Regions from separate parts of the Micromonospora sp. NPDC050495 genome, predicted to be linked through region 1. Evidence: riboswitches for the same ligand, from Rfam matches in the RefSeq annotation. Region 1 holds a riboswitch; each other region holds the start of a gene.
What was found. Region 1 has a riboswitch for cyclic di-AMP ahead of AB0I11_RS25155 (transglycosylase family protein). Riboswitches for the same ligand answer to the same signal wherever they lie in the genome.
Positions count from the first base shown of each region.

Region 2: linked by a shared signal. The riboswitch ahead of AB0I11_RS00445 (C40 family peptidase) and the one ahead of AB0I11_RS25155 (transglycosylase family protein) in region 1 are both predicted to bind cyclic di-AMP.
Region 3: linked by a shared signal. The riboswitch ahead of AB0I11_RS02875 (hypothetical protein) and the one ahead of AB0I11_RS25155 (transglycosylase family protein) in region 1 are both predicted to bind cyclic di-AMP.
Region 4: linked by a shared signal. The riboswitch ahead of AB0I11_RS30255 (hypothetical protein) and the one ahead of AB0I11_RS25155 (transglycosylase family protein) in region 1 are both predicted to bind cyclic di-AMP.

Region 1 is NZ_JBFAJK010000032.1:48,377-55,599, reverse strand. Features, by position in the region: gene AB0I11_RS25170 (DUF4132 domain-containing protein) at 1-538, opposite strand, end outside; gene AB0I11_RS25165 (M4 family metallopeptidase) at 1,078-3,129, shown strand; gene AB0I11_RS25160 (YbaB/EbfC family nucleoid-associated protein) at 3,317-3,778, opposite strand; gene AB0I11_RS25155 (transglycosylase family protein) at 4,011-4,661, opposite strand; cyclic di-AMP (ydaO/yuaA leader) riboswitch at 4,658-4,830, opposite strand; gene AB0I11_RS25150 (glycoside hydrolase family 3 N-terminal domain-containing protein) at 5,017-6,852, opposite strand; gene AB0I11_RS25145 (LLM class flavin-dependent oxidoreductase) at 7,021-7,223, shown strand, end outside.
Region 2 is NZ_JBFAJK010000001.1:93,235-100,457, reverse strand. Features, by position in the region: gene AB0I11_RS00475 (hypothetical protein) at 1-23, opposite strand, end outside; gene AB0I11_RS00470 (hypothetical protein) at 57-365, opposite strand; tRNA gene AB0I11_RS00465 (tRNA-Gly) at 414-487, opposite strand; gene AB0I11_RS00460 (zinc metalloprotease) at 735-1,718, shown strand; gene AB0I11_RS00455 (pyridoxamine 5'-phosphate oxidase family protein) at 1,786-2,331, opposite strand; gene dcd (dCTP deaminase) at 2,410-2,988, shown strand; gene AB0I11_RS00445 (C40 family peptidase) at 3,058-4,092, opposite strand; cyclic di-AMP (ydaO/yuaA leader) riboswitch at 4,105-4,242, opposite strand; gene AB0I11_RS00440 (peptidoglycan recognition family protein) at 4,468-6,495, shown strand; gene AB0I11_RS00435 (NlpC/P60 family protein) at 6,568-7,223, opposite strand, start outside.
Region 3 is NZ_JBFAJK010000001.1:587,798-595,020, forward strand. Features, by position in the region: gene AB0I11_RS02870 (carbonic anhydrase) at 10-687, shown strand; gene AB0I11_RS02875 (hypothetical protein) at 755-1,774, opposite strand; cyclic di-AMP (ydaO/yuaA leader) riboswitch at 1,778-1,909, opposite strand; gene AB0I11_RS02880 (SHOCT domain-containing protein) at 2,130-2,315, opposite strand; gene AB0I11_RS02885 (metal-sensitive transcriptional regulator) at 2,487-2,786, opposite strand; gene AB0I11_RS02890 (cation transporter) at 2,939-3,148, shown strand; gene AB0I11_RS02895 (hypothetical protein) at 3,183-4,154, shown strand; gene AB0I11_RS02900 (heavy metal translocating P-type ATPase) at 4,169-6,421, shown strand; gene AB0I11_RS02905 (CsbD family protein) at 6,519-6,692, shown strand; gene AB0I11_RS02910 (hypothetical protein) at 6,906-7,223, shown strand, end outside.
Region 4 is NZ_JBFAJK010000054.1:479-7,701, reverse strand. Features, by position in the region: gene AB0I11_RS30270 (alpha/beta hydrolase) at 1-255, shown strand, start outside; gene AB0I11_RS30265 (AAA family ATPase) at 428-2,545, shown strand; gene AB0I11_RS30260 (cation diffusion facilitator family transporter) at 2,653-3,567, shown strand; cyclic di-AMP (ydaO/yuaA leader) riboswitch at 3,709-3,841, shown strand; gene AB0I11_RS30255 (hypothetical protein) at 3,854-4,942, shown strand; gene AB0I11_RS30250 (hypothetical protein) at 5,070-5,627, shown strand; gene AB0I11_RS30245 (SRPBCC family protein) at 5,701-6,153, opposite strand; gene AB0I11_RS30240 (STAS domain-containing protein) at 6,255-6,614, opposite strand; gene AB0I11_RS30235 (hypothetical protein) at 7,048-7,223, shown strand, end outside.

The DNA of each region.
Region 1 (7,223 bases):
CGTCGTCGGGGCGGGTCCACACCTCGCGGAAGAGTTGCCGGGTGCCCTGCTTCACGCCGAGGTCGGTGGCGAACTCGCGCAGGTCGGTCAGGTCGGGCAGGCGGACCGGGTGGGGCAGCACGATCTGGGTGCTGGTGAGCCGTCCGGTCTCGCCGTCGAGGTCGACGACGCCCAGTCCCTTGTCGACGTCGGCGTCGCGCAGCAGGCCGGCCCGGCCGGTGTCCCACCGCCCGGCGTCGTCGACGGGCACCACGACGAGGTCGCGCAGCGGGGCGCGCCAGGCCTCGTCGGTCCACACCTCGACGATCAGCGCGGTGGGCACCGGCAGCGAGCGGACCAGCCACTGCTCGACCTGTTCCCGGCAGGCGGTCTCGTGGCGGACCAGCCACTCGTGCAGCTGGCGCAGCTCGAGGTACGCCTCGGTCTCCCGGACGGCCTTGGGCACGCTGCGCAGCACCCTGCCCTGGCGGTTGCGGGCGACGACGCGTCCCGCGTCGAGGCGCACCTCGTGGTCGGCACCGGCGGCCAGCCAACCCATGTTGATCTCCTTCCCGCCGTTGCGGTGAGCGGGATTGTGCCATCGGGCACCGACACGCCGGCCCCGGCGGGCCTGCCCCGCGCCGCCCGGGCTTCCGGGTGGACGGATCGGGGTGGCGGCACCGCCGCCGAGGACGGTCCGGGCACGTTTCGCGACCTGACGTCGGTCGATGCGTGCGGCCCGGGGGAATCTTCGCCATCCGCCGACACCGGCAATAACCGCGAATCCTTCATGTTTCCGGAAGATGTCGTGGACATCCGCCCTGATCAGGGGCTATTGAAGATCATGGCTTCCTCGATCGACGGTATCGGCGCGGCCACGCGGCGGAGTCGGTTGCCCGGGTCACCCATTGATCCGGGCCCGGGGGCGTGTGATTGTGCACCCAACGAGCCGCCGACCACGGCGGCCCGGACGGTCGGTCTGTCGAACCGGACCGCACGCCGGCAGGCCCGGAGACCGACCGCCACCCGCCTCGCAGCACGCGCCGCACGCCCCTACCGGGCTCCGTTCGGCGCGCCTAGGAACAGGAGCACACCCCCTTGAAGCTCTCACCTCGCCTCGTCGCGCTCTCCGGCGCGGCCGCGGCCGGTCTGGTTGCCGCTGGCACCGCCGTCGCCGTGCAAGCCGCCCCGCCGAGTCCCGTCCCCGACGCCGCCCAGTCCCGCGCGATCGCCGCCACCTCGGCCTCCGCGCTGGTCGCCAGCCGTCCCGCCTATCTGCACGCCAGCGCCGACGAGGCGTTCGTGCAGCGCCCGGTCATCACCTCCGAGGGCACCCAGTACGTTCCGTACGAGCGCACCTACAAGGGACTGCCGGTCACCGGCGGCGACTTCGTGCTGGCCACCGACCCGGCCGGCAACCTCAAGTACGCCTCGGTGGCCCAGCAGCAGGCAATCGGCGACCTCGCCACCACGCCGAAGCTGACCGCCGCCGCCGCCGAGCGCACCGCCCGCGCCCAGCTCAAGACGGTCAGCTCCGTCGAGGGCAGCACGCTGGTCGTCTACACCCTCGGCGCCCAGCCGGCGCTGGCCTGGGAGACCACGGTGCGGGGCCGCAGCGCCGACGGGCCGAGCCGGCTCACCGTCGACGTCGACGCCCTCACCGGCAAGGTGCTGCGTACCCAGGAGCACGTCGTGGCGGGCAGCGGCACCGGCGCGTGGAACGGCCCGGTCACCCTGACCACCACCCTGTCGGGCAGCACCTACTCGCTGAAGGACCCGAGCCACACCAGCCTGGTCTGCCAGGACGCCGCCAACAACACCACGTTCAGCGGCTCGGACGACGTGTGGGGCAACGGCACCGCGTCCAACAAGGAGACCGGCTGCGTCGACGCGTTCTTCGGCGCGCAGACCGAGGGCAAGATGCTCTCCGCGTGGCTCGGCCGCAACGGCGCCGACGGCAACGGCGGCTACTGGCCGATCCGGGTCGGCCTGAACGACCAGAACGCCTACTACGACGGCACCCAGGTGCAGATCGGCAAGAACACCGCCGGCGGCTGGATCGGCTCGCTGGACGTGGTCGCGCACGAGATCGGCCACGGCATCGACGACCACACCCCGGGCGGCATCTCCGGCGGCGGCACCCAGGAGTTCGTCGCCGACACGTTCGGCGCGGCCACCGAGTGGTACGCCAACGAGCCGGCCAGCTACGACGCGCCGGACTTCCTGGTCGGCGAGAAGGTCAACCTGGTGGGCAGCGGCCCGATCCGCAACATGTACAACCCGTCGGCGCTGGGCGACCCGAACTGCTACTCCAGCAGCATCCCGAGCACCGAGGTGCACGCCGCGGCCGGCCCGGGCAACCACTGGTTCTACCTGCTCGCCAACGGCAGCAACCCGACCAACGGCCAGCCGACCAGCTCGACCTGCAACGGCAGCACGGTCACCGGCCTCGGGATCCAGACCGCCATCAAGATCATGTACAACGCGATGCTGCTGAAGACCTCGTCGTCGTCGTACCTGAAGTACCGGGTCTGGACGCTGCAGGCGGCGAAGAACCTCTACCCGAGCAGCTGCACCCAGTTCAACGCCGTGAAGGCGGCCTGGACCGCGATCAGCGTGCCGGCGCAGTCCGGTGAGCCGACCTGCTCCGGCGGCACCCCCACGCCGACGCCGAGCACCACCACCCCGGCGCCGGGCGGCTGCTCCGGCCAGAAGCTGGTCAACCCCGGCTTCGAGTCCGGCAACGTGAACTGGTCGGCGAGCTCCGGGGTCATCACCACCGACTCCGGGCAGGCCGCGCGCAGTGGCTCGTACAAGGCCTGGCTGGACGGCTACGGCTCGTCGCACACCGACACGCTGTCGCAATCGGTGACGATCCCCGCGGGTTGCCGGGCGACGCTGACCTTCTGGCTGCACATCGACAGCGCGGAGTCCACCACGAGCACCGCGTACGACAAGCTGACCGTGAAGGCCGGTAGCACCACCCTGGCCACCTACTCCAACCTCAACAAGGCGTCCGGTTACGTCCAGCGCTCCTTCGACGTCTCGTCGCTGGCCGGCACCACCGCCACCATCTCGTTCACCGGCGTGGAGGACAGCTCCCTGCAGACCTCCTTCGTCGTGGACGACACGGCGCTCAACCTGAGCTGACCGACACCTGTCAGCGGCCGGTCGTCGTCCTCCCGACGGCCGGCCGCTGCGTGTCCGCCGGCGGCCGGCAGTGCGTCACGTGCCCCGGCGGCTGCGCCACGTGCGGCGGCCGGGCGGTGCGTCACGTGCCCCGGCGGCCGCGCCACGTGCGGCCGCCGGTCGGTGAGGGCAGGTGGGTCGTCGGGGATCAGGCCGGGCGGCGGGTGCGCGTCTGCCGGCCCGGGTCGCGGTTGAGCCGGGCCGCCGCGCCCTCCATGGCCCGGCCGAACAGCTCCATCCGCCGCGCCGAGCGCTCGGGCAGGTCACCGAGCCGCGCGGCGAGGGCGTCCACGTCGGCCTGGGCGGAGGCGGCGACCCGGGCGTCGAGCCCGGCGAGCGCGGCGTTGACCGCGGCCACGACGTGCCGGCAGACGGTCTCCCACCCCTCGTCGGCCAGCGCCGGATCGACCGTCACCGACTCCAACCGGCCACCCTGGACGGCCACCGCCCGGACCCGGCCGCCGGCCGCGGCGCCCTCCGCGCGCAGCAGCTCCGCCGGGTCGCCGTCGGCGTGCTCGACGGCCCGCGAGCGCATCGCGGACAGCGTCTGCTGGGTCCGGGTGAGCAACTCGTCCAGGCTCGCGGCCGCGGAGAACGGGTCGTTGGTCATAACCGCGCTTTCTTCACGTCTTTCCGGAGCACCGTGACGATAGCAACCAGCACCGACACCACGGCGGCACGCACCGCCGCGAGCCGTACGCCGGCACGCGATCAGCCCGGACCCGGTCGGCACCGGCGTGTCGCGCCGGCCGCCGGGGAGCCGAACGCCCGGCCGGAGACCCGGCCGGGCGTTCGTGGGGGGAGCGGTGGACCGGCCCGGTGGCCCGGCGGCCGCCGGCCGGTCAGCGCAGGCGCAGCCGCTGGCCCGGGAAGATCAGGCCGGGGTCGGTGCCGACCACGTCCCGGTTGCGGGCGTAGAGGGCGTGCCACCCACCGGCGACGTCCTTCGCCTCGGCGATCTCCGAGAGGGTGTCGCCGGGCCGCACCAGGTAGCCGCCGGTGGCGCCGGTGCCCGGCGCGGTGCGCCGGTGGCTGCGGGTGGCCGGCTGGTCCCCGCGCGCGGACTTCTTGCCGGTGGCCCGCGGCGACGACGTGGTCGAGTCCTTGGCGGCGTGGTGCTTCGTCGAGCCGCCCTTCTTGCCGCAGACCGGCCAGGCGCCGATGCCCTGCCCGCGGAGCACCTTCTCCGCGACGGCGATCTGCTCGCCGCGGCTGGCCAGGTCGGCGCGGCTGGCGTACTTCTGCCCGCCGTAGCCGTTCCAGGTGCCCCGGGAGAACTGGAGCCCGCCGTAGTAGCCGTTGCCGGTGTTGATGTGCCAGTTGCCGCCGGACTCGCACTGCGCGATGGCGTCCCAGTTCACGCTGGACGCGCTGGCCGGCGCGGCGGGCCCGAGCAGGGCCGCGGCGCCGGTGGCCGCGCCGGCGACGAGCGCGCCGACGGCGATCCGGCGGGCGCCGGCGCGGTGATGACGGGCGAGATGTTCAGTTGCCATGGTTTCCTCCACGCCGACGAGGTGAGCTGTCGGGTTCGGGCCGAGGAGCCCGGCCGCCGGTGGGCGGCTTCACCCCGAGGTGTCGAGCACCGAGGAACGTGTGGGTCCCCCGCTCCCGCCTGAGGTCAGGTACCACCGGGCCGGCGGCGGGATTAGGCGTTGCCGGCCCGTGGTGTCCGCGATCGCGAACGGATACGACGTTAGGAACGCTTTGGGACGATCGCCCACTTCTTGTGAAGTTCTTCACCCGGCCGAGCGACGGGCGGACGCCCCGGGTTGCGGGCGGGGCCGACGTGCCCTACAACGCGACACCATCACCCACAGTGGCCGTCCACGTCGGCCCGCGCGCGTCCGGTCAGTACGTCAGGCCGAATCCCTGCGGGAAGAGCGGGACCTGCCCGTCGCCGGCGTTGATCGGCTGCTGGCTGACCGAGTTCATCCAGGTCATCGGCAGTTTCCCGGTCGGTGCGTACCCGCCGAAGAGGACATCGGCAACGCCGGCGCCCTCGGTGCCGGGCAGCCAGGCGGCCAGCAGCGCGTCCCACCTGGGCAGTTCGGCGGCGATGTCCAGCGGCCGGCCGGAGACCAGCACCACGATCACCGGCACGCCTGCGTTGCGCAGCGTGGCGATGGTGCGCAGGTCGTCGCGGTCCAGGCTCATGCCGCTGGTCCGGTCGCCCTGCCCCTCGGCGTACGGCGTCTCCCCGACCACCGCGATCGCGGCCCGGTAGGTGCGGTCGATGCCGGTGCCCCGCTGGTTGTAGGTGACCGTCGTGGTCGGACCCGCGGCGGAGCGGATGCCCTGCAGGATGCTGGTGCCGGGGGTGACCGGGCCCGACGAACCCTGCCAGGAGATGGTCCAGCCACCGCTGGCGTTGCCGATGTTGTCGGCGCTCTTGCCGGCCACGAAGATCTTGTTGTTGTCCCGGGCCAGCGGCAGTACGCCGCCGGCGTTCTTCAGCAACACCTGGGACTGGCGTACCGCCTGCCGGGCCAGTGCCCGGTGCGTCGCGCTGCCCACGGTCGGGGTCCAGCTCCGGTCGGTGTACGGCCGCTCGAAGAGCCCAAGCTCGAACTTCTTGGTGAGGATGCGCCGGTTGGCGTCGTCGATCCGGCTCATCGGCACGTGCCCGTTCTGCACCTCGGCGCGCAGCGTGCTCAGGAAGGTCTTCCAGGCCGTGGGCACCATCACCATGTCGATGCCCGCGTTGATCGCGGCGCTGACCTCGGCCGCGGTGAATCCGGCGGCGCCGTCGATCTGGTCGATGCCGTTCCAGTCCGAGACGACGAAGCCGGAGAAGCCGAGCTCTCCCTTGAGGACGGTGGTGATCAGGTAGCGGTTGCCGTGCAGCTTCACCCCGTTCCAGCTGCTGTAGGAGATCATCACCGAGCCCACGCCGCGCTGCACGGCGGCCTGGAACGGCGGCAGGTGGATGGCCCGCAGGTCGGCCTCGCTGAGCACGGTGTCGCCCTGGTCGTCGCCGCCGGTGGTGCCGCCGTCGCCGACGTAGTGCTTGGCGGTGGCGAGCACCGAGGTCGGCCCGCCGAGGTTGGCGCCCTGCAGCCCGGTGACCAGTGTGGACAAGCTCGACGGCAGGTCCGGAGTCTCGCCGAACGACTCGTACGTGCGGCCCCACCGATCGTTGCGGGCGACGCAGAGGCAGGGGGCGAAGTCCCAGTCCACCCCGGTGCCGGCGATCTCCTCGGCGACGGCCTGGCCGATCTGCTGCACCAGGGCGGGGTCGCGGGTGGCCCCGAGCCCGATGTTGTGCGGGAAGATGGTCGCGCCGTACACGTTGTTGTGGCCGTGCACGGCGTCCACCCCGTAGATCATCGGGATGCCCAGCGGCGTGGCGAGCGCGCCCCGCTGGAAGCCGTCGTACATGTCGGCCCACGCCGTGGCGGTGTTCGGGGTGGGCGCCGAGCCGCCGCCGGAGAGGATTGAGCCGAGCCGGTAGGTGGTGAGGTCGGCGGCGGTGACCGAGCCGCGTTCGGCCTGGGTCATCTGGCCGATCTTCTCGTCGAGCGTCATCCGGGACAGCAGGTCGGCGACGCGGGTGGCGACCGGCAGCGACGGGTCCTGGTACGGCAGGGCGGCGGCGCCGGCCGGCACCGGCCCGGCCAGCGCGATGACCGCGCACAGGAACAGGGCGAGGGCGAGCGGGCGGGCGCGGTGGCGGTGACGGATCACGGGTCGCTCCTTCCGGAGGAACACTGGGCCGTTCACCGGCAGCCTATGCCGGCAGCCATTCACTGTGAACGATCCGTTCGGGTTCCGGAACCAGCGGACGGACCGGCGCCCCGGCGGACTACCGTGAGCGGGGTTGACACAAGATCGGCACGAGGCGGCGGGACGGACATGACCGACCACGGACACGAACTGCACTTCGGCGGCTTCCTCACCCCCGGGGCCGGGCGGCCGGAGCAGGTGGTGGCGCTGGCCAAGCTCTGCGAGCAGAGCGGGCTGGACCTGGTCACCTTCCAGGACCACCCCTACCAGCCGGGCTTCCTGGACACCTGGACGCTGATCTCGTTCGTGGCCGCCGCGACCAGCCGGGTCCG
Region 2 (7,223 bases), on a different contig from region 1:
CGGGATCGTCGCAACCAGCTCATGACTCTCGACCCCGAAGGGGCCGCCGCTGACGCCTACAGTTGGTCGGGCAACAGGTGCTCCACATACTCGCCAAACGGCTCGATGGATCCATCCCAACCGTTCCAACCCTGTTGAGCGACCTGCCCCTCAGCATAGGAATAGGACCAGCGGGCACCGTCTTCGCCCTCGATATGGACGACTCCCGAGCGAACGAACGGCGCAATCGCGACGTAGAAGGCCGTAGCTTGATCCGACCATTTGGGATCGCCCGCATCGTCGTGGCCAAAGTCGATCCAGTCTCCGGCGCGGCGGATCGGGCCGTCGCCCAGGCGGTGAGCGCCGGGCGCTGCCGGCCCCAGCAACGTCGAAGGCCCTGGCCAGGACCGACGTCCTGACCAGGGCCTTTCGCGTGGAGCGGGTGACGGGAATCGAACCCGCACTGTCAGCTTGGGAAGCTGATGTTCTGCCATTGAACTACACCCGCAGGCGGCACCACTGTACCTGAGGTCACCTCCCCCGTGCACCCAGGTACCCCGGTGGCGGCGGCACGCCGGTCCGGCAACCGTCCCGACATCGTCCCGCAACGCCCGGCCAGGTGCGGCGCAGCAAGAAGTTGCCCCACGGCAACATATGGTCATTCTCAAATCCGTCGATCGGTTGTAACGTCTCCTCCACGTTCTCCGACACGGCGTGACATACCCCCTGTCATGCCGCCAGAAAGAGGTGGGCTCATGGGCCTTCGTCCCAACCTGCTGACCCGGCGTACCGCCGGCGTCGCGTCGACGACCCTCGCGCTGCTGCTCAGCACCGCCGCGGTCGGCGTCGTCCCCGCAGCTTCGGCCTTCTCGGCCGCCCCGTCCGGCTCCTGCGCCGAGCCGGCCGACTCGCACTCGAACGCCCGCGTCGCCAAGGGTGGGCACGCCAAACTGGACCCGAACGAGCTGACCGCCAAGCAGGTCCGTGACCGCGAGGCCGACCTCGCCGCCGCGCTGCGCGAGCGGGCCAACTTCCGGACCGGCGCCGCGGCCACCCCGCTGGCCACCGTGACCATCCCGGTCGTCGTGCACGTCATCCAGCGGGACAGCACCCGGGCCGGAGGCAACATCCCGGACTCGATGGTGACCCAGCAGATCTCCGTGCTGAACACGGCGTACAGCGGGGGCACCGGCGGCGCCGCGACCGCCTTCAGCTTCCAGCTCACCAAGGTGCACCACGTCACCAACGCCGCGTGGTACCCGATCGTCGAGGGCTCCTCGGCGGAGCGGCAGATGAAGACCTCGCTGCGCGAGGGCGGCAAGAACACGCTCAACCTCTACCTGGGCGAGCTGAGCGACGACCTGCTCGGCTGGGCCACCTTCCCGCAGCGGAAGCTGAACAGCATGGACGGCGTGGTCGCGCTGAGCGAGTCGCTGCCGGGCGGCACCGCCACCAACTACAACCAGGGCGACACCGGCACCCACGAGGTGGGCCACTGGCTGAACCTCTACCACACCTTCCAGGGCGGCTGCTCGGGCTCGGGTGACAGCGTCTCCGACACCCCGGTCGAGGCCTCGCCGGCCTTCGAGTGCCCGACCGGCCGGGACACCTGCACCGCCACCGGCAAGGACCCGATCACCAACTTTATGGACTACACCTACGACTCGTGCATGTACCAGTTCACCGCTGGCCAGGCGAGCCGGATGCTGACCGCGTGGAACGCCTACCGCGCGGCCTGACCACTCCCACACCACACGCCGATGCCGGCTCCGTCCTCGGACGGGGCCGGCACCGGCGTGTCGGGGGTCAGGCGGCCGAGCGGCGGGTGTCGAAGCCGTGCCGGCCGCGCCGACCCTCGGCCGCGACGACGGTACGGCGGGCCGGGCGCGCGGCCGTCGGGTCGAGCCAGACCCGCACCTGCGGCCGGCCGGCGCTCGGCGGGCTCGCCTGGTCGCGCCGGGTCAGCATCGCCACGTCGACGCTGAACTCGAAGAGCCGCCAGTCGACCTGCGGGGCGGCCCGGCCGAGGGCGGCCAGCCGGGCCACGGTCGCCGGGTCGTCCACCACGCGGGCCCGGCCGGCCACGTACGCCTCGTCGTCGCTCTCCTCCGGCGGGAAGGAGTGCAGCGCGTAGCGACCGTCGCGTTCGAGGTCGCGGCGCTTGGGCGAGTCGATGACGAAGCAGTAGAGCCCGTCGTCGGTGATCACCGGGGAGACCGGGTGGACCCGCGGCCCACCGTCGGCGCGGACGGTGGCGAGGTAGCCGAAACCCGGCCCGTACTGCTGCAGGAGAAGGCGGATCTCGTCGGCGAGGCGGGGCTCGTCGGCGGCGAATTCGGACCAGGAAGCCATGCGGACATTCTATCGAACAGGTGTACGAAGATGTAGTCCGACACGCAGGTCACCCGTACGGGTCGCTAAGGTGTTCCGATGCTGCTCTCCGACCGGGATCTGGTCTCCGAGATCAAGGCAGGCACGCTGGCGTTGGAGCCGTTCGAGCCCACGCTGGTGCAACCGTCCAGCATCGACGTACGCCTGGACCGGCTCTTCCGGGTGTTCAACAACCACCTCTACACGCACATCGACCCGTCGATCCAGCAGGACGACCTGACGTCGATGGTGGAGGTGCCCGAGGGTGAGCCGTTCGTGCTGCATCCGGGCGAGTTCGTGCTCGCCTCGACGCTCGAGGTCATCTCGCTCGGCGACCAGCTCGCCGGCCGACTGGAGGGGAAGTCCAGCCTGGGCCGGCTCGGGCTGCTCACCCACTCGACGGCGGGCTTCATCGACCCGGGCTTCTCCGGACACGTCACGCTGGAGCTCTCCAACGTGGCGAACCTGCCGATCACCCTCTGGCCCGGCATGAAGATCGGCCAGCTCTGCATCTTCCGGCTCTCCTCGCCGGCCGAGCACCCGTACGGCTCGGCGGTGTACGGATCGCGCTACCAGGGGCAGCGCGGGCCGACCCCGAGCCGATCCTGGCAGAACTGGCGGGTCTGGCCGACCCGCTGACCGCACCGCCGGCGCCGGCCGGGCCCCCACCCGCGCCGAAGGCGTCAGGAAGGGGCCCCGCCGCACCCCTCAGCCGGGGCGGCCGTAGCTGTTGATCTGGCCGTCGTCGACGCGTTTCATGGTGATGGGCTTGCCGGACTGGGAGGCGTGCACCACCCAGCCGTTGCCCACGTACATCCCGACGTGGTGCAGGTCGCTGTAGTAGAAGACCAGGTCGCCGGCGCGCAGCTGGCTGCGGCTCACCCGGGCGGTGACGTCGTGCTGCTGGCGGGCGTTGTGCGGCAGCGAGACGCCGGCCTTGGCCCAGGCCGCCATGGTGAGGCCGGAGCAGTCGTAGTGGTCCGGGCCGGCGGTACCCCAGACGTAGATCTTGCCGATCTGGGCGCAGGCGAACTTGACCGCCACCCCGGCGGGGCCACCCGGGTAGCCGGCGGGGCAGGGCGCCGGGCGCAGCGGACCGCCGCCGCCGTTGCCGTAGACCTTCAGCCGCAGCTTCTGCAGCCGGACGATCTCGGCGTCGATCTGCTTCTTCTTCGCGGCAAGCTGGGCCTCGGTGCGGGCCAGCTTGGTGATCATCTCGTCCAGCGGCCGCTTCTTGGCGGCCAACTGGTCGCGCAGGTCGGCGACGGCCTGCACCTGCTGCTGCTGGCGGTGCGCGAAGCGGTCGAGCATTTCCAGGCTGTCGACCACCTCACCCGGCGAGCGGCTGCCCAGCAGCGCGTTCACGGTGGAGATGGTGTCGCCCTTGTACGCGTTGGCGGCCAGCCCACCGACCTGCCCGAGGGCACGGTCGACCTGGGCCTGCAACGGGGCGATCTGCTTGGCCAGCGCGGCGGCCTGCGCGCGCTTGGCGGCGAGGTCCTCGCGGGTGGCGTTGACCTGTTCGATGATCGGTTCGAGCTTGTTCCAGTCCCGGTCGATCTGGGCTTCGATCTCGGCGACCGAGGGGTCGGCATGGGCCGCCGTGGCGCCGCCGGTCAGGATGACGGCGGTGCCGGCCAGGGCGGCGAGGGCGGTGGTGCAGCGGGACCAGCGTGAACGCGGCGCAGCCGTCGACCGGTCGTCCGACCGGATCGACGGTGGCCGCGGGGCATGGTGTGCCACCGGGCTCCGTACTCCTTCTGTCCGACCGCCTACCGGGTTAGCTGACGGGTTCGGGCGGGAAGGGAGCCGCCCTACCGCAGCGTGGCTGCGGATTCACCCCGGTTACCTGGTTCCCCGGCTCGCCCGGAGGCGACTCGGCGGTGTCCGACCGTCACCGTCCGGGTTGGGCGATGAGACTCGCGGCCGACGATTGACCAGAGTAGAGATCGCCGTTATCAATCCGCAACCCGAGACGCCGTGACACTCCGTACGTAATTGGCCGGTCACCCGAAGAATTTTTTCAGTGTGGATTACCTGAGGGAAAGGTATTGACCACGGACCGGGTCCGGAGTGAGGGTGAGGACGCAGTGACCCCCATCCCTGTCTGGAGGTTCGATGCACCTCTCACCCCCACCGTCGGGCAGACGGATACTGCTGGCCGCGGCCGTCGCGGCAGCCACCGCCCTCGCCACCACCGGCCCGGTCTCCGCCGCGCCGGCCGACACCGACACCAGCGACCGGCAGCAGCAGTACGCCGCCGCGGCCGACACGTACGGCGTGCCGCAGAGCGTCCTGCTCGGCGTCTCATATCTGGAGTCCCGCTGGGACACCCACCCGGGCCAGCCCAGCACCAGCGGCGGCTACGGGCCGATGCACCTGACCGACGCCGAGCAGGTCGCCTCCACCCCGTCCAGCGCGCACGTGGACGAGAACGAGGACCCGCGCGGCGACGACTCCCGCCCGCTCACCCTCGACCCGGCCACCGCCGCCGCGCCCACCGGCGACGTGCTGCCCCGGGCATCCCTGCAGACGCTCGACACCGCCGCGGCGCTCACCGGCCTCGCCGAGGAGACGCTGCGCACCGACGCCGCCGCCAACATCCGGGGCGGGGCGGCGCTGCTGGCCTCGTACCAGAAGGCACTTGGTGGGCCGGTCGGCGCCGGCAGCGACCCGGCGGCCTGGTACGGCGCGGTGGCCCGCTACTCCGGCGCGGACACCGAGGACGCCGCGGCGGCCTTCGCCGACGAGGTCTACGACCAACTCGGCCAGGGCGCCAGCCGGACCACCGACGACGGCCAGCGGGTGACCCTCGCCGCCACCGCGCTGACACCCGACGAGTCCAGCCTGCACAAGCTGGGGCTGCGCCGCGCCGAGCGGCCGGACGGGCTGGAGTGCCCGGTCCGGCTCGCCTGCGAGTGGATCCCAGCCCCCTACGAGCAGTACGGCCCGGGCGCCGGCGACTACGGCAACTACGACCTCGCCAACCGGCCGGCCCAGCAGAAGATCGAATACATCGTCATCCACGACACCGAGGGCTACTTCGGCCCGAGCGTGAAGCTGGTGCAGGACCCGACCTACCTCGGCTGGCACTACACGCTGCGCTCGGTGGACGGCTACGTGGCCCAGCACATCAAGGCCAAGAACGTCGGCTGGCACGCCGGCAACTGGTACGTCAACGCCAAGTCCATCGGCATCGAGCACGAGGGCTTCGCCGGTCACGGCACCTGGTACACCGAGGCGATGTACCGGGCCTCGGCCAAGCTGGTCCGCCACCTGGCCCTGCGCTTCCAGATCCCGCTGGACCGGCAGCACATCATCGGGCACGACAACGTGCCCGGCATCCTGCCCGGCAACGTCGCCGGGATGCACTGGGACCCGGGTCCGTACTGGGACTGGTCGCACTACTTCGACCTGATGAAGGCGCCGTTCCGGGGCACCGGCACGCCGCACACCGGCCTGGTCACCATCGACCCGGACTACGCCACCAACCAGCCGGCGTTCACCGGTTGCAACCAGCAGCCGCCCGGGGTGCCGAAGCCGACCCCGCCGGCCGTGCCCTGCCCGCTGCGCGGCTCGTCCTCGGTCATCCTGCGCACCGCGCCCAGCCCGGACGCGCCGCTGGTGAACGACCTCGGGCTGCGCCCGAACGGCACCCCGGACACCATGTACATCTCCGACCACGGCGCCCGCGCGTCCGCCGGTCAGACGTACGCCCTCGCCGGCATCCAGGGCGACTGGACGGCGATCTGGTACCTCGGCCAGAAGGCCTGGTTCTGGAACCCGGCCTCCGCACCGACCGCCAAGTGGGCGAACGGCTTCGTGGTGGCCCCGAAGCCGGGCAAGGCCACCATCCCGGTCTACGGGCGGGCCTACCCGGAGCAGGCGGCGTACCCGGCCGGCGTGCCGTACCAGACCATCGCGCCGCTGCAGTACACCTTCGCGGCGGGCCAGCGGTACGCGGTCGGTGGCGTGCTGCCGGGCGAGTACTACCGGGCCGTCACCTTCGACGGCTCCGCGCCGGGTGACTGGACGGTCGTCCGGGGCGAGAACAAGTACGTGCAGGTCCAGTTCGGCCACCGGATCATGTTCGTCAACCTCGACGACGTGCTGATCCTGCCGGGCGCGGTCGGCGCGCCGATGTAACTCCCGCCGATACGAACGAAGGCCCCCGGTCCGCCTGGACCGGGGGCCTTCGCGTGGCCGGAAGAACTCGGGTCAGTACACCCGGACGAAGCCGGCGATCGGCATCGTGCTGATGCTCGACACCTGGACCGGTTTGCCCGTCCGTGGGGCGTGCACCATCACCCCGTTGCCGAGATAGAGCCCGACGTGGTGCAGGTCGCTGCCGAAGAAGACGAGGTCACCGGGCCTGGCGTCGGAGCGGGACACGTGGCGGCCCTCGTTCCACTGCGCGCCGGTGAAGTGGGTGAGCGAGATGCCCGCCGCCTTGTACGCGTACTGGGTGAGACCGGAGCAGTCGAACGAGTTCGGGCCGGTGGCACCCCAGACGTACGGGTCACCGACCTGGGCGCAGGCGGTCTTGATCGCGGTACGCGCGGCGCTGCTGACCACCCCGTCGATCTTCGGGCAGCCCGCCGGCCGGATCGAGGTCACCGGCAGCATCTTCGTCAGCCGCTTGATCTCGGCGTCGATCTGCTTCCGCTTCGCGGACAGGTCGGCCTGCTGCTTCTTCTCGGTGGCGATCAGCTGATCCAGCTTCTGCTTCTGCGCGTTGTACTTGTCGCGCACGGCGAGCACGCCGGCGATCTGGCGGTGCTGCTCCTGGGCGAGCCGGTCGAGGATGACCAGTTGCTCGGCGAGGGTACCGGGCTTGGTGCTCACCAGCAGCGCGCCCATCTCCTGCGACGGGC
Region 3 (7,223 bases), on a different contig from region 1:
GTGAGTGTATTGACGCCGACCACTCCTGAGCGAGCGCTCGCCGAGCTGCAGGCCGGGAACAACCGGTTCGTCACCGGCGCCCCCCGGCACCCGAACCAGGACGCCGACCATCGGGCCCTCGTCGCCGACGGGCAGCACCCGTTCGCGGTGATCGTCGGCTGCTCCGACTCCCGGCTCGCCGCCGAGATCATCTTCGATCGCGGGCTCGGCGACCTCTTCGTGGTCCGGACCGCCGGCCACACCACCGGTCCCGAGGTCCTCGGCAGCGTCGAGTACGCGGTCACCGTGCTGGGCACGCCGCTGGTGGTGGTGCTCGGCCACGACTCCTGCGGCGCGGTGCAGGCCGCCCGGGAGGCCACGGCCACCGGCGCCACCCCGCCCGGTCACCTCGGCGCCGTGGTGGACGCGGTGGTGCCGAGCCTGCGCCGGGCGCTGCGGGAGGGCGTGACGGACATCGACGGGATCGTCGACATCCACATCGCGCAGACCGTGGAGGCCCTGGTCGCCAACTCGGCGGTGCTCGCCGAGCGGGTGGCCGCCGGGCGCTGCGCGGTGGTCGGCATGTCGTACCGGCTCGGCGCGGGCGAGGTGCGCACCGTGGCGGAGGTGCCGGCGGGTGCTCCCGGCCCGGCCGTGCCCGCGCCGGCCGGCGCCGCGGATCCGGCGCCCACCGCCGTCGCCGGCTGACGCCCTCGAACAGACGAACGGGCCGTCCCGCGTGGTCGCGGGGACGGCCCGTTCGGCGCGTACGGACTCAGAGCAGCGACATGTGCACGTGGTCGGTGTGGTTGGACGGCCCGCTGTACGACTTCCAGCCCGTCGCCGGGAACCAGATCTGCCGGTTCCAGATGACGTAGTAGATGCCGAGCCGGTCGGCGTTGCGGATCAGGAACGCGGCCACGTTGTTGCCGTACATCCGCATGTCGTTGTTGTGCCAGGGGGAGAAGCCGCTCTTCTGCAGCGACCAGTCGCAGGCCCGGCCCTTGGGGTGCTCCCACGGCCCGCCGGGCCGGTAGCAGCCCACGAAGCGGTTGAAGCCGGCCTTCTTGACCTCCTTGTAGGCGTGCAGGGTGCGCGGCGTGATGCAGCCGGAGGTGGTCGGGTCGTTCTCGCTGCACGACTCGGACTTCCAGTCGCCGTCGGCGGTCCGGCCCGGGCCGATCGCGGCCACCCGGGAGGTGGCCGAGACCAGGCCGCCGGTGAAGCCGAGCCCGCCGACCAGCTTCAGCGCCTTCTCCGCCGCGGCCTTCTCCCGGGCCATCGCGTTGGTCAGCTTCTGCTGCTCGCGCACCTCGGCGTCGAGCGCGAGCTTGGCCTGCTCGGCCCGGGTCTTGGCGGTGTTGATCGCGGCGAGCTTCTGCGCGTTGACCAGGTTCAGCTCGTCCAGGCCGGCGGCGCGCTGCACGAACGAGTCCGGCGACCGGCTCTCCAGCAGCATCGCCATGGCGCCGATCCGGCCGGTCCGGTAGGACTGCGCGGCGATGGCGCTGACCTGGGGCCGCAGCGCCTCCAGCTCGTCCTGCGCCGCCTTCACCTCGCCGGCCAGCTGGCGCTGGCGTTGCTGCGACTTCGCCAGCTTGGTCTTCGCCTGGACGTACTGCCGGTTCGCCGACTCGATCGCCTCGGTGATGAGCGGCGGGTCGTCGTCCTCCTCGTGCCCCGAGGGGGTGGGGGTGGCGGGCGCGGCCAGGGCCGGGGTGGGGCCGGCGACGATGGCGAGCGCGGCGAGCACGGTCACCAGCGGTGTGATCCAGCGGCGCAGGGGTGCCGTCACAGTCTTCCCTTCCGTCGGCCGCCGACCGGGTTAGCTGACGGGTTCGGGACGGAAGCGGCCCCTACCGCTGACGCGGACTCACCCCATGTACCTGGTTCCCCGGCTCGCCCGCGGGCGATTGGGCGGCGGTACCGCAGGCGCCGGTTCGCGCCTTCAGCGGTGACCGGCAGCGAGGTTACCTGAGAGTCCGGGCGGGGATCTACGTCCGGAAGCCGACCAGAAGCCCTATTTCGTCGTGGCCCTGCGTGACCAGCGTCGCGTTTGACATCCGTCGTCACGCTGCGGAGTGGCGTCATGCCGGCCGGTGTTCCACCGCACCGTCCGGGGCACGCGTGGCCCGGCAGCGGGACGGGCGTCAGGCGAGGCCGGCGCGCCGGCGGCGGTACTCCTCCTCGTCGATCTCGCCCCGGGCGTACCGTTCGTCGAGGATGCGCCGGGCCGCCGCGGAGGCGCGCGCGGCGCCCGCCGGATCGGTGAGCCGGAACACCAGCCACACCAGCGTGCCCAGCACCACCAGCCCCAGCAGGGGCCAGATCCACATCAAGCCCATCATCGGGCCGTTCCACATCATCTGGCCGCCCTCCCGTCCGTCCCGAGGGTCGGCCGGTCCGGCGAGGTGACGCCGGCTCCGGTCGCCACCTCGACCGTACGGCGGGCCCGGCCCCGGGCGGGCGGGCCGGTCGACCCGGGATCGGGGCCGGAAGTCCCGACCTCAGCCCCGCTTCATCAGCCGGCCGACGGCGGCCATCATCTCGGTCGCCATCTCGTCGGCGCGCCCCTCGGCGGCGCCCTCGTGCATGCAGTGCCGGGCGTGGCCGTCGAGCAGGCCGAGGCCGACCTTGTCCAGGGCGGCCTGGATCGCCGAGATCTGGGTCAGCACGTCGATGCAGTAGCGGTCGTCCTCGACCATCTTCTCGATGCCGCGGACCTGGCCCTCGATGCGGCGGAGCCGCGCGAGCAGCTGATCCTTGCTGGCGGTGTAGCCCCGGGTCGGGGTCGTCGGTGCGGTCATGACGTCGAGGATAGCGTACCCCTCGGGGGTATGGTACGGTCCGGTCGTGGGAATACCCACACCGGGTATCGGTAACAGCCCGGACGGGCCGCGGTCCATCCCTCTCCTACCCCTGGGGGGTATAGGATAGGGGTGCGGGAAGGAGTTTCGACATGGTCACCACCACGTACCAGGTGCAGGGCATGACCTGCGGGCACTGCGTCAACTCGGTCAGCACCGAGGTGGGCGCGATCCCGGGCGTCACCGACGTCCAGGTCGACCTGGCCACCGGCCGGGTCACCGTCAACAGCGAGAGCCCGCTGGACCCGGACGCCGTCCGTGCCGCCGTCGACGAGGCCGGTTACGACCTCGTCCCGGCGTGACGGCCGGCGGACCCCGAGAAACCGAGGTACCCCGATGAACACGGCGACGAAGCTGAGCGGCTTCGCCCTCGGCCTCGCGGCGGTGTTCGGCGCGGCGTACGGGGTCGGTCACCTGACCGGCCCCGTCGCGCCCGCCGCCGAGACCCGCCACGACGCCACCGACCCCGCGCACGACCCCACCGCGGCCGACCACGGCGACGGCCACGCCGAGCCGTCCACCGACCACCTGCCCGGCGGGCTGCTCGTCGCCGACCGCGGCTACACGCTGCAACCGGTGAGCGCCCCCACCCGCGAGTTCGCCTTCCGGATCACCGGCCCGGACGGCCGGCCGGTCACCCGCTACGACGTCGCCCACGACAAGCGGATGCACCTGATCGTCGCCCGCCGCGACCTCTCCGGCTTCCGGCACGTGCACCCCGAGCTGACCGGCGACGGCACCTGGCGGGTCGCCTCGCCGCTCGCCGGGCCCGGCGTCTGGCGGGCGTTCGCGGACTTCACCCCGAGCGGCGTCGAGCCGCTGACGCTCGGCGTCGACATGACCGTCCCTGGCCCGCTGGTGGAGCACCCGCTGCCCGCCCCCGCGACCAGCAGCACCGTCGACGGCTACACCGTCACGCTGGCCGGCACGCCACAGCCCGGCCAGGCCGGCCGGCTCACCCTGACCGTGACCCGGGACGGCCGCCCGGTCACCGACCTCCAGCCCTACCTCGGGGCGTACGGGCACCTGGTCGCGCTGCGCCAGGGCGACCTGGCGTACCTGCACGTGCACCCGGAGGGCGCGCCCGGCGACGGGACGACCCCGGCCGGACCGGCGGTGAGCTTCACCACCGAGCTGCCCTCGATCGGTACGTACCGTCTCTACCTGGACTTCCGGCACGACGACGCGGTGCACACCGCCGAGTTCACGGTCGTGGCCGGTGACGTCCCGCCGCCGGCCACGCCGGCCACGACAACCGCACCCACCCCGGACGCCGGACACGGCGTCCCCGGTCACGGACACAGCTGACAGGAGGTGCCGCGATGACCTCGACCGCGAAGTCGCTGCCGGTCGCGCCGAACCGGATCGAGCTGGCGATCGGCGGGATGACCTGCGCCTCCTGCGCCGCCCGGATCGAGAAGAAGCTCAACCGGATGGACGGCGTCGAGGCGACCGTCAACTACGCCACCGAGAAGGCCACCGTTCGGTACGCCGACCAGATCACCCCGGCCGACCTGATCGCCACCGTGGAGAAGACCGGCTACACGGCCGTCGTACCGCCGCCGCCCGCGCAGGCCGCCGCCGAGGCGGCCGCGCCGGTGGACGAGCTGCGCGGACTGCGTACCCGGCTGTGGGTGTCGGCCGTGCTGACCGTGCCGGTGATCGTGCTCGCCATGGTCCCGGCCTGGCAGTTCGACTACTGGCAGTGGCTGTCGCTGACCCTGGCCGCCCCGGTCGTGGTCTACGGCGGGCTGCCGTTCCACCGGGCCGCCGCGATCAACCTCCGGCACGGCGCCGCGACCATGGACACCCTGGTCTCGCTCGGCACGCTGGCCGCGTTCGGCTGGTCACTCTGGGCGCTCTTCCTCGGCGACGCCGGGATTCCCGGGATGGTGCACCCGTTCGAATTCGACATCAGCCGCGGCGGCGGGGCCGGCAACATCTACCTGGAGGCGGCGGCCGGCGTGACCGTCTTCCTCCTCGCCGGCCGCTACTTCGAGGCCCGCTCGAAGCGGACCGCCGGCGCGGCCCTGCGCGCCCTGCTGGAGCTGGGCGTCAAGGACGTCGCGGTGCTGCGCGGCGACCGGGAGACCCGGATCCCGGTGGACCAGCTCGCCGTCGGGGACCGGTTCGTGGTCCGCCCCGGCGAGAAGGTCGCCACCGACGGCGTGGTCGAGGACGGCACCTCCGCCGTCGACGCCAGCATGCTCACCGGCGAGTCGGTGCCGGTGGAGGTCGGGCCGGGCGCCACCGTCGTCGGCGCCACCGTCAACGCCGGGGGCCGGCTGGTGGTCCGGGCCACCCGGGTCGGCGCGGACACCCAGCTCGCCCAGATGGCCCGGCTCGTGGAGCAGGCACAGACCGGCAAGGCGGCCGTGCAGCGGCTCGCCGACCGGATCTCCGGGGTGTTCGTGCCGATCGTGATCGCCCTGGCGGTGGGCACCCTCGGCTGGTGGCTCGGCACCGGCGAAGGGGCGACCGCCGCGTTCACCGCCGCGGTGGCCGTGCTGATCATCGCCTGCCCCTGTGCCCTCGGCCTGGCCACCCCGACCGCGCTGCTGGTCGGCACCGGGCGCGGCGCCCAGCTCGGCATCCTGATCAAGGGGCCGGAGGTGCTGGAGTCGACCCGCCGGGTGGACACCGTCGTGCTGGACAAGACCGGCACCGTCACCACCGGCCGGATGACCCTGGTCGACGTGCTGCCGGCGGCCGGCCAGGACGCCGACGAACTGCTCCGGCTGGCCGGGGCGCTGGAGGCCGCCTCCGAGCACCCCATCGCCCGGGCCGTCGCCGACGGCGCCGCCGAGCGGGGCGCCCTGCCGGCGGTCGGCGGCTTCGCCAACGCGGAAGGGCTCGGCGTCACCGGGACCGTCGAGGGCCGGGAGGTGGTGGTCGGGCGGCTGCGGCTGCTGCGGGAGCGCGGACTCGACGTACCCGAGGAGATCGTGCAAGCGGCGACCGACGCGGCGGCCGCCGGGCGGACGGCGGTCCTGGCCGGCTGGGACGGCCGGGCCCGCGGCGTGCTCGCGGTGGCCGACGCGGTCAAGCCGACCAGCCGCGCGGCGGTCGCCCGGCTGCGCGAGCTCGGGCTGACCCCGGTGCTGCTCACCGGCGACAACGCCACCGTGGCGCAGGCGGTGGCCGCCGAGGTCGGCATCGACCAGGTGATCGCCGAGGTGCTGCCCGCCGACAAGGTCGACGCGGTGCGCCGGCTCCAGGCGCAGGGTCGGACGGTGGCCATGGTCGGTGACGGCGTCAACGACGCCGCCGCGCTGGCCCAGGCCGACCTCGGACTGGCCATGGGCACCGGCACCGACGTGGCGATCGAGGCGTCCGACCTGACCCTGGTCCGCGGCGACCTGATGGCGGCGGTGGACGCCATCCGGCTCTCCCGGCGCACGCTGGCCATCATCAAGGGCAACCTGTTCTGGGCCTTCGCCTACAACCTGGCCGCCCTGCCGCTGGCCGCCGCCGGCCTGCTCAACCCGATGATCGCCGGCGCCGCGATGGCCTTCTCGTCGGTCTTCGTGGTGGCCAACAGTCTCCGGCTGCGCGGCTTCCGACCGGTCGGCTGAGCCCGGTTCGTTCACCCTCGGTGAGCGGCCGTGGTTGAGCCGACCGGCGACGGGGTACCTCCATCTCGTCAGGACGTCATGCTGAGTGGAGGTTCCGATGGGTTACGACGACAAGATCGGCAACGCGACCGAGAACACCGCCGGCAAGGTGAAGGAGGGCGTCGGCCGGGCGACCGACAACGAGCGCCTCGAGGCCGAGGGCCGCAACGACCAGTCCAAGGCCGACCTCAAGCAGGCCGGTGAGAAGATCAAGGACGCCTTCAAGAGCTGACCAACGCCACTACCGCGACGCCGGGCCGGCACCTCGCCGGCCCGGCGCGCTGCGCGCGGACCGCCTGTCCGGCACCCGCGCCGCCCGCTTGGCACACTCGGTGCCACGCCGCCCGATCCGTCCGGGGCCCGGGTGGCGGCACCGCGAGGATGCCCCGGTCCGACCACCGACCGTGACCGACGACCGACGACCGAAGACCGTACGGGGAGAAGGATGTCCGCCACCACCGCCCTGCGCGCCGCCGCCCTGGTGACCCTGACCGCCCTCGCCGGGGCCTGCCAGGCCGACGGAAGCCCGGATGCCGCGGCCCCCGCGGGCGGCCCGACCGCCGCGCCGACCACCGTCGAGCCCGCCCCGACCACCGCCACGCCGTCCCCGCCGACCGCGGCGAACACCGCCGAGGTCTGCGCCGAGGTGGACAAGCTCATCATCGCCAAGAGCCGGGAGATCGCCGCCGACGCCGTGGCGGCGACCCGCAAGCAGCTCACCCCCGAGCAGATCAACGCCCAGGTCAAGACCGACCTTGCCGAC
Region 4 (7,223 bases), on a different contig from region 1:
CGGCTGGCGACCCTGGCCGCGCTGGGCCGGCTGCCGGCCGCCGCCCTGGTCGGCGACCGGGACCGGCTCACCCCGCCGCCGTGCGCCGAGTCGATCGCCGCGGCGCTGCCCACCACCGAGCTGACCGTCTGCCCGGGCGCCGGGCACATGCTCATGATGGAGCGCCCCGACGCGGTCAACGCCGCGCTCGCCGCCGTCCTCGGCCAGGTCCTGGCCGCGGCGCCCGGCCCGGCGCAGCGACCGCTGGCCGCCTGAATCGGCGGAGCGGCCGTCGGTGCCTCGCGAACGGGTGGGAACCGCTGGATAACGGGCATCCGGCACGGGTCGAACGCCACGCGCGGCATGGCCCCGGCAGGGCGCTCAACCGCCGCCCCGTACCCTCATTCAGCCCGCCGTGCCCGCCCCGTGACCATCAGGAGCCCCCGCGTTGAGCGACCAGACCACCCTGGAACAGGAGATCGCCGTCGAACAGCGGCATCTCGACCGGGTGTACGCCCGGCTCGCGGAGCTGCGGCGCGCGGCCGCCGAGGCCGAGCGGGAGGGCTACCGGCTGGCTCGGGTCGGCAATTTCGGCGCCCTGGTGGAGCGGGACGCCATGGTCTTCCACGCGGCGCAGCGCCGGTACGTGCTCGACGCCGAGCACGAGGGGCTGGTCTTCGGCCGGCTGGACCTGCGGACCGGGCAGGTGCTGCACGTGGGGCGGCTCGGGGTGCGCGACGAGAACGCCGAGACGCTGGTGGTGGACTGGCGGGCTCCGGCGGCGGCGGCCTTCTACCAGGCCACCCCGGCCGAGCCGATGGGCGTGGTGCGCCGGCGCACCATCCAGTCGTCGGCGGAGAAGGTCACCCGGATCGAGGACGACCTGCTGGACCCGGAGTCGGCGCCGCCGGAGCTGGCGGTGGTGGGCGACGGCGCGCTGCTGGCCACCCTGTCCCGGGCCACCGGCCGGGGCATGCGGGACATCGTGGCCACCATCCAACGGGAGCAGGACGAGGCGATCCGCTCCCCCGGCAACGGCGTGACGATCGTCTCCGGCGGCCCGGGCACCGGCAAGACGGCGGTGGCCCTGCACCGGGCCGCGTACCTGCTCTACTCCGACCGCTCCCGGTACGCCGGCGGCGGCATCCTGGTGGTCGGCCCGTCGAGCGTGTTCGTCGAGTACATCGCCTCGGTGCTGCCCTCGCTCGGCGAGGAGACCGCCACCCTGCACTCGCTCGGCTCGCTCTTCCCGGGCGTGTCGGCGACCCGTACCGACCCGCCGGAGGTGGCGGCGGTGAAGGGCTCGCTGCGGATGCGCCGGGTGTTGGAGCGGGCCGTCCGGGACGCGGCGCCGGGCGCACCCACCGAGTTGCGCCTGCTCTACCGGGGCGAGCTGCTGCGGCTGGAGCGGGCCGAGCTGGACGGTATCCGGGACCGGGCGCTGCCGCGCGGGGCGCGCCGCAACGAGGTGCGCCGGGCCGGGTTCGACGCCGTGCTGGCCGCCCTCTACGCGCAGGCCCGCACGCTGCGCATCGGCCGGCTGCCGGAGCAGCCCGCGTTCGAGGACGAGATCATCGACCGGCCGGAGTTCCGGGAGTTCCTCAAGGCGTGGTGGCCCCGGCTGCATCCCCGGCACGTGCTCGGCTGGCTGGCCCGCCCCGAGCGGCTGCGCCGGTACGCCGGCGGGGTGCTGTCGGGGGCGGAGATCGGGCTGCTCGTCGAGGCGTACCGGAGCCTGGCCGGGGAGGGGCCGACGATCGCCGACGTCGCGCTCCTGGACGAGTTGGACGCGTTGCTCGGCAAGCCGGTGCAGCGGCGGCGACCCCAGCGCGACCCGTTCCAGCTCGCCGGGGGGGTCCGTGAGCTGAGCACGCACGCCGACCGGCAGCGGGCGGCCCGGGCCGCCGCCCGGGAGCGCCCGGAGGACTACCGCGACTACGCGCACGTGGTGGTCGACGAGTCGCAGGACGTCTCGCCGATGCAGTGGCGGATGATCGGCCGGCGCGGTCGGCTGGCCTCCTGGACCGTGGTGGGCGATCCGGCGCAGACCGCCTGGATCGGCGATCCGCAGGAGCTGACCCGCGCCCGCGACCAGGCGCTGGGCCGGCGCCGCCGGTACCGGTACGAGCTGACCACGAACTACCGGAACTCGGCGGAGATCTTCGCGGTGGCGGCGGCGGAGATCCGCCGGCTCTACCCGGACCTGGCCCTGCCCAGCGCGGTGCGCTCCACCGGGGTGGCGCCGGTCGAGCGGGTGGTGCCGGCGGCCGGGCTGCCGGCGGCCACCGTGGCCGCGGCGCGGGATCTGCTGGCCGAGGTGGCGGGCACGGTCGGGGTGATCACGCCGGTGCCGCGCCGGGACGAGGTGGCCGGCTGGCTGGACGCGCTCGGTGCCGGCCGGTTGCAGGTGGTGACCAGCCTCCAGGCCAAGGGCATGGAGTACGACGGGGTGGTGCTGGTCGCGCCGGGCGAGATCCGCGCCGACCCGGGGTCGGGGGTGCGGACCCTCTACGTGGCGCTCTCCCGGGCCACCCAGCGCCTCACCACGCTGGAGCCGGCCGCCTGACGTCGGCCGGTCCGCCGTCCGGGGCCCGGCCCGGCCATTCACTTGCACACATAGCGATGTGAGCATAGATTGAGTCCGGCCGGGCCGAGGGACGAGAGGGTAAGGGCGTGGGCGGAGGTCATGACCACAGCGGCGCGGTGGCCAACGCCGCGCAGCGCCATCGGGGCCGGCTGTGGGCCGCGCTCGGCCTGCTCACCGCCCTGATGCTGGTCGAGGCCGTGGCCGCGTTCGGCACCGGCTCGCTGGCCCTGCTCTCCGACGCCGGGCACATGTTCACCGACGTGCTCGGCATCGCAATGGCGCTGGCCGCGATCACCGCCACCCGCCGGGCCGGGACCGATCCGCAGCGCACCTTCGGGCTCTACCGGCTGGAGGTGCTGGCCGCCCTGGCCAACGCGGTGCTGCTCGGCGCGGTCGCCGTCTACGTGCTGGTCGAGGCGCTACGCCGGTTCGGCGAGCCGCCGGAGGTGCTCGCCGGGCCGATGCTCGCCGTGGCGGTGCTCGGCCTGCTGGCCAACATCGCGGCGTTCGCCCTGCTGCGCGCCGGCGCGCAGGAGAGCATCAACCTGCGCGGGGCCTACCTGGAGGTACTCGGCGACCTGCTCGGCTCGCTCGGCGTGATCGGCGCCGCGCTGGTCATCGCGGTCACCGACTGGTGGTGGGCCGACCCGCTGGTCGCCGTGGCGATCGGGCTGTTCATCCTGCCGCGCACCTGGCGGCTCGGACGGGCCGCGCTGCGCATCCTGGTGCAGGCCGCCCCGGAGCACCTCCAGGTGACCGCCGTGCACGACCGGCTGGCCGCGGTGCCCGGCGTGGCCGAGGTGCACGACCTGCACGTCTGGACGCTCACCTCAGGGATGGAGGTGGCCTCCGCGCACCTGACCATGGCTCCCGGCGCCGAGGTGGGCGAGGTGCTGGCCGCGGCCCGGACCGCGCTGCACGACGACTTCTCGATCGATCACGCCACGTTGCAGATCGAACCCGGAGCGTCGGCGGGCGCGTGCGGCTCGGTCGAGTGGTAATGAGGACAACCTTAAATCCGAGTGGCTATTGTGCACTTATGCCGGCTTTATGCCCGAATGCTCGGCCCGCCTACCGGGCCGGGACCGGGTACCGCCGGTAGGCTCGGTCCCGGCCGCCGGGCGGCGCCCTCCCGGCGCCCGCGGTGGCCGTCGCCTAATCGCCGGAACGCGGCGAGCCGGGGAACCACGCACCTGGGGTGCATCCGCGTCAGCGGTAGGGATCTTCCGTCCCGAACCCGTCAGCTAACCCGGTCGGCGGTTGACGGAAGGAACCTGAATGCCATCCATGGCACCTGTACGACGGACGGCCGCCCGGTTGGCGGCCCTGCTCGTCGCGACGCTCGCCCTCGGCGTCGTGACCGTGCCGGCCTCCCCCGCGTCGGCGACTTCCCCCGCCGGCCGGCTCGCCGGCCCTTCCCCGACCGGCCTGCTCGCCGCCGCCCCGGGCGGTGACGACGAGGGCGGCACCCCCGCGCTGCGCGCCCAGCTCGACGCGGCCAGCAAGGGCTGGCTGGAGGCGCGGACCGCGCTGAACCGCTCGACGAGCCGGCAGAAACAGCTCACCGCCGACCTCGCCGGCATCGGCGCGGAGCTGGACCTGCGGGACGCCAAGGTCGGCGAGATCGCCGGGGTGGCGTACCGGACCGGCCGGCTCGGCACCGCGTCCGCGCTGCTCGGCAGCAGCAGCCCGGAGGGCTTCATGGACCGGGCCGCCGCGCTCCAGCAGGTCGCCGCGCATGAGGACCGGGCGCTGCGCGACCTGCTCGACGCCCGGGACCGGGCCACCCGCACCCAGGCCGCACTGGCCGCCGAGATCCAGGAGCAGCGCAAGCAGGTCGCGGTGATGGCCAAGCGCAAGCAGCAGGCCGAGCACGCGCTGGAGGTCGCCAACCGGTCGGCGTCCCGGCCCGACGGCGGCAGCGTGCAGGGCACCTCCCGGACGAACGCGAAACCGGCGCCCCGCAACGCCGACGGCTCCTGGCCGTCCGAGTCGTGCAGCGTGAACGACCCCACGCCGGCCGACGGGTGCATCACCCCGCGCACCCTGCACGCCCTGCAGCAGGCCAAGGCGGCCGGGTTCACCCGCTACGTCTCCTGTCACCGCAGCGGCGGCTCGGGCGAACACCCCAAGGGCCGGGCCTGCGACTTCGCCGCACAGAAGGACGGCTTCGGCGGGGTGGCCAGCGGCGGCGACAAGACGTACGGCAACAACCTGGCCGCGTACTTCATCCGCAACGCCGACGCGCTCGCCGTGCTCTACGTGATCTGGTTCCGGCAGATCTGGCTGCCCAGCAGCGGGTGGAAGGCGTACAGCGGGGGCAACGGCGACCCGTCCAGCGACCACACCAACCACGTGCACCTGTCGGTCTACTGAGCCGCCGCGGGTGGTCCGCCGCCCCGGCGGGCCACCCCGGCGCGACCCCCGCTACGCCCCGGGACGTACGCCGGGTGTCGTCCGGCGGACCACGACGGCGGGCCGGCGGCGGAGCAGCATCGGCGGCATGACCCGACTCTCCCCGACCGGACGCAAGGCCCTGCTCACCCTGCACCTGGTCACCGCGCTGGGCTGGCTCGGCACCGACCTGGTGCTGCTCACCCTGGGCGTGGCCGGGCTGCGCGGGGCCGACCCGGACGTGGTCTACCCCACCGCCGGGCTGCTGGTCACCTACCTGTTCGCCCCGCTGAGCGTGGCGGTCTGGCTGGTCGGGGTGGCCAGCGCGCTGCTCACCCCGTGGGGCCTGCTGCGCTGGCGCTGGGTGCTGGTGAAGCTGGTGCTCACCACGGTCATGCTCGGGCTGGTCCTGCTGCTGTTGACGCCGCGGATCCGGCACCTCGGCGCGCTCGGCGGCGCGGCGTCCCCGCACCTGCGGGTGGATCTGGTCGTCCCGCCGGCCGTCTCCAGCACGCTGCTGCTCGTCGCCACCGTGCTCTCCACCTACAAGCCGTGGGGGCGGCTGCGGCCCGCCGCACCCACCAGCCGACGGGCGGCGCCGCAGCGCCCGGGCCACCCCGACGGGCAGCGCCCGGCGGTCGAGGATCCGGCCGGCCGGCGGGCCTGAGCCAGTAGCCCGACGGTGTGGCCGGCGGGCCGGGGTCAGGCGGCCGAACCTGTGGCCGGCCGGTGGGCCGGGGTCAGGCGGCCCGGCCCTCCAGGGTCGCGCCGAGCCGGCTGGCGAGGCCGAGGTGCGCGGCCCGGGCCTGCCGGAAGGCGTACCCGAACAGCGGGGCCGGTGCGGAGAGGGTGATCTCCACGTCGATGCGCACCACCCCGTCGGGCTCGTCCCGCAGCCGGGTGTGGTTGCGCACCGTGGTGGCCGGCTGCTGCCGGGCCACGGTCACCACCTCGTCCTCGTTGGCGACCAGCACGTCCGCCTGATAGGTCACCGGGAAGTGCAGCGGGCCCAGTTCCAGCCGGTCGGTGATCGCGTAGCTGGCCAGGGCGCCGGGGCGGGGCGGCAGCTCGCGGACCCGGATGATCAGCGGATGCAGCTCGCCCTGCCGGCTCAGGTCACCGAGCAGGGCGAGGGCCTCCGCGCGGGTGCAGCGGGCCTGCACGGTGTAGCTGAAGCTGTCGCTGCTGAGCAAGCCGGACCCCCTCGCCGTCGACGGTCGGCACGATCGTGCCGTACCGGGGCCGGGCTGGCAACGGTGGGGCGGTCCCGACGGTCGGCGCGCGACGCGACGGGTCAGGCGCCGGGGAGCACCTCGGAGCCGCTGTCGGCGAAGTAGGGCTCCGGAGCGCCGAAGAGACCGAGCAGACCGGTCACCCAGAGCTGCCGGTGCACGAAGCGGCTCGGCTCGGTGACCAGCAGCTTGACGCCGCTGACCTCGGCGGTCTGGAAGCCGGCCACCATCGCGCTGATGCCGACCGAGTCGATGAAGGTGACCAGCCGCATGTTCAGCTCGATCCGGCTGGGGCGGCCCTTCGCGAGCACCTCGGCGATCGCTTCACGCACCTCGTACGCGGTGTCGACGTCGATCTCACCCCGCGGGGCGATCTGGATGACACCACCCGACAGAACCGACTTCACGATCGACAGGCTCACGCGAGCACCTCCACTCGCCCGTACGGGCGCCTCATCAGTACGCGGGCCGCGACCGAGAGTATTCCTCCGATGGCCTCGGTCGCCACCCCTCGGGATGAGCAATTCGCGGACTGGGCACACCTGGGCATCCCAATCCGGACTCTATGGGTCTTCATTTCCCTACGACAACTGTTCTGAATCCTCAACGACCGACCGGGCCGGTCGATCCGCCGACCCAGGGTAGCGGGCGTCCGCCCGTGGGGCCCGTACGTATTCCCGGCGCGTTTCGGGTGGTTCCTCCCACACCGGGCCGGAAGCGGGGCGGCCGGCCCGGCACGGCTGGTTTGCCGCGGCTGCCGCGTGGGCACAGCCCGGGTGGAGCGAACCGTCACCCGCCCGATGCCCGCCGCGGTCCCGCCGACCCCCGGGACTTCGGCAGCCGAGGAGGTACACCATGTTCGGAAGCAGTCTGCTGGACCGCCGGAGCAAGCCCGAGCGGATCGCGGACCAGGCGTGGGAGCAGCTGCTCTCCACCGTCGGGTCCGCCGGTGACAGCGTCCGGGACGCCGCGCGCGCCGCCCGCCGCAACGGCACGGGCCTGGCCGACGACGCCAGCGACCTGGTCGGGTC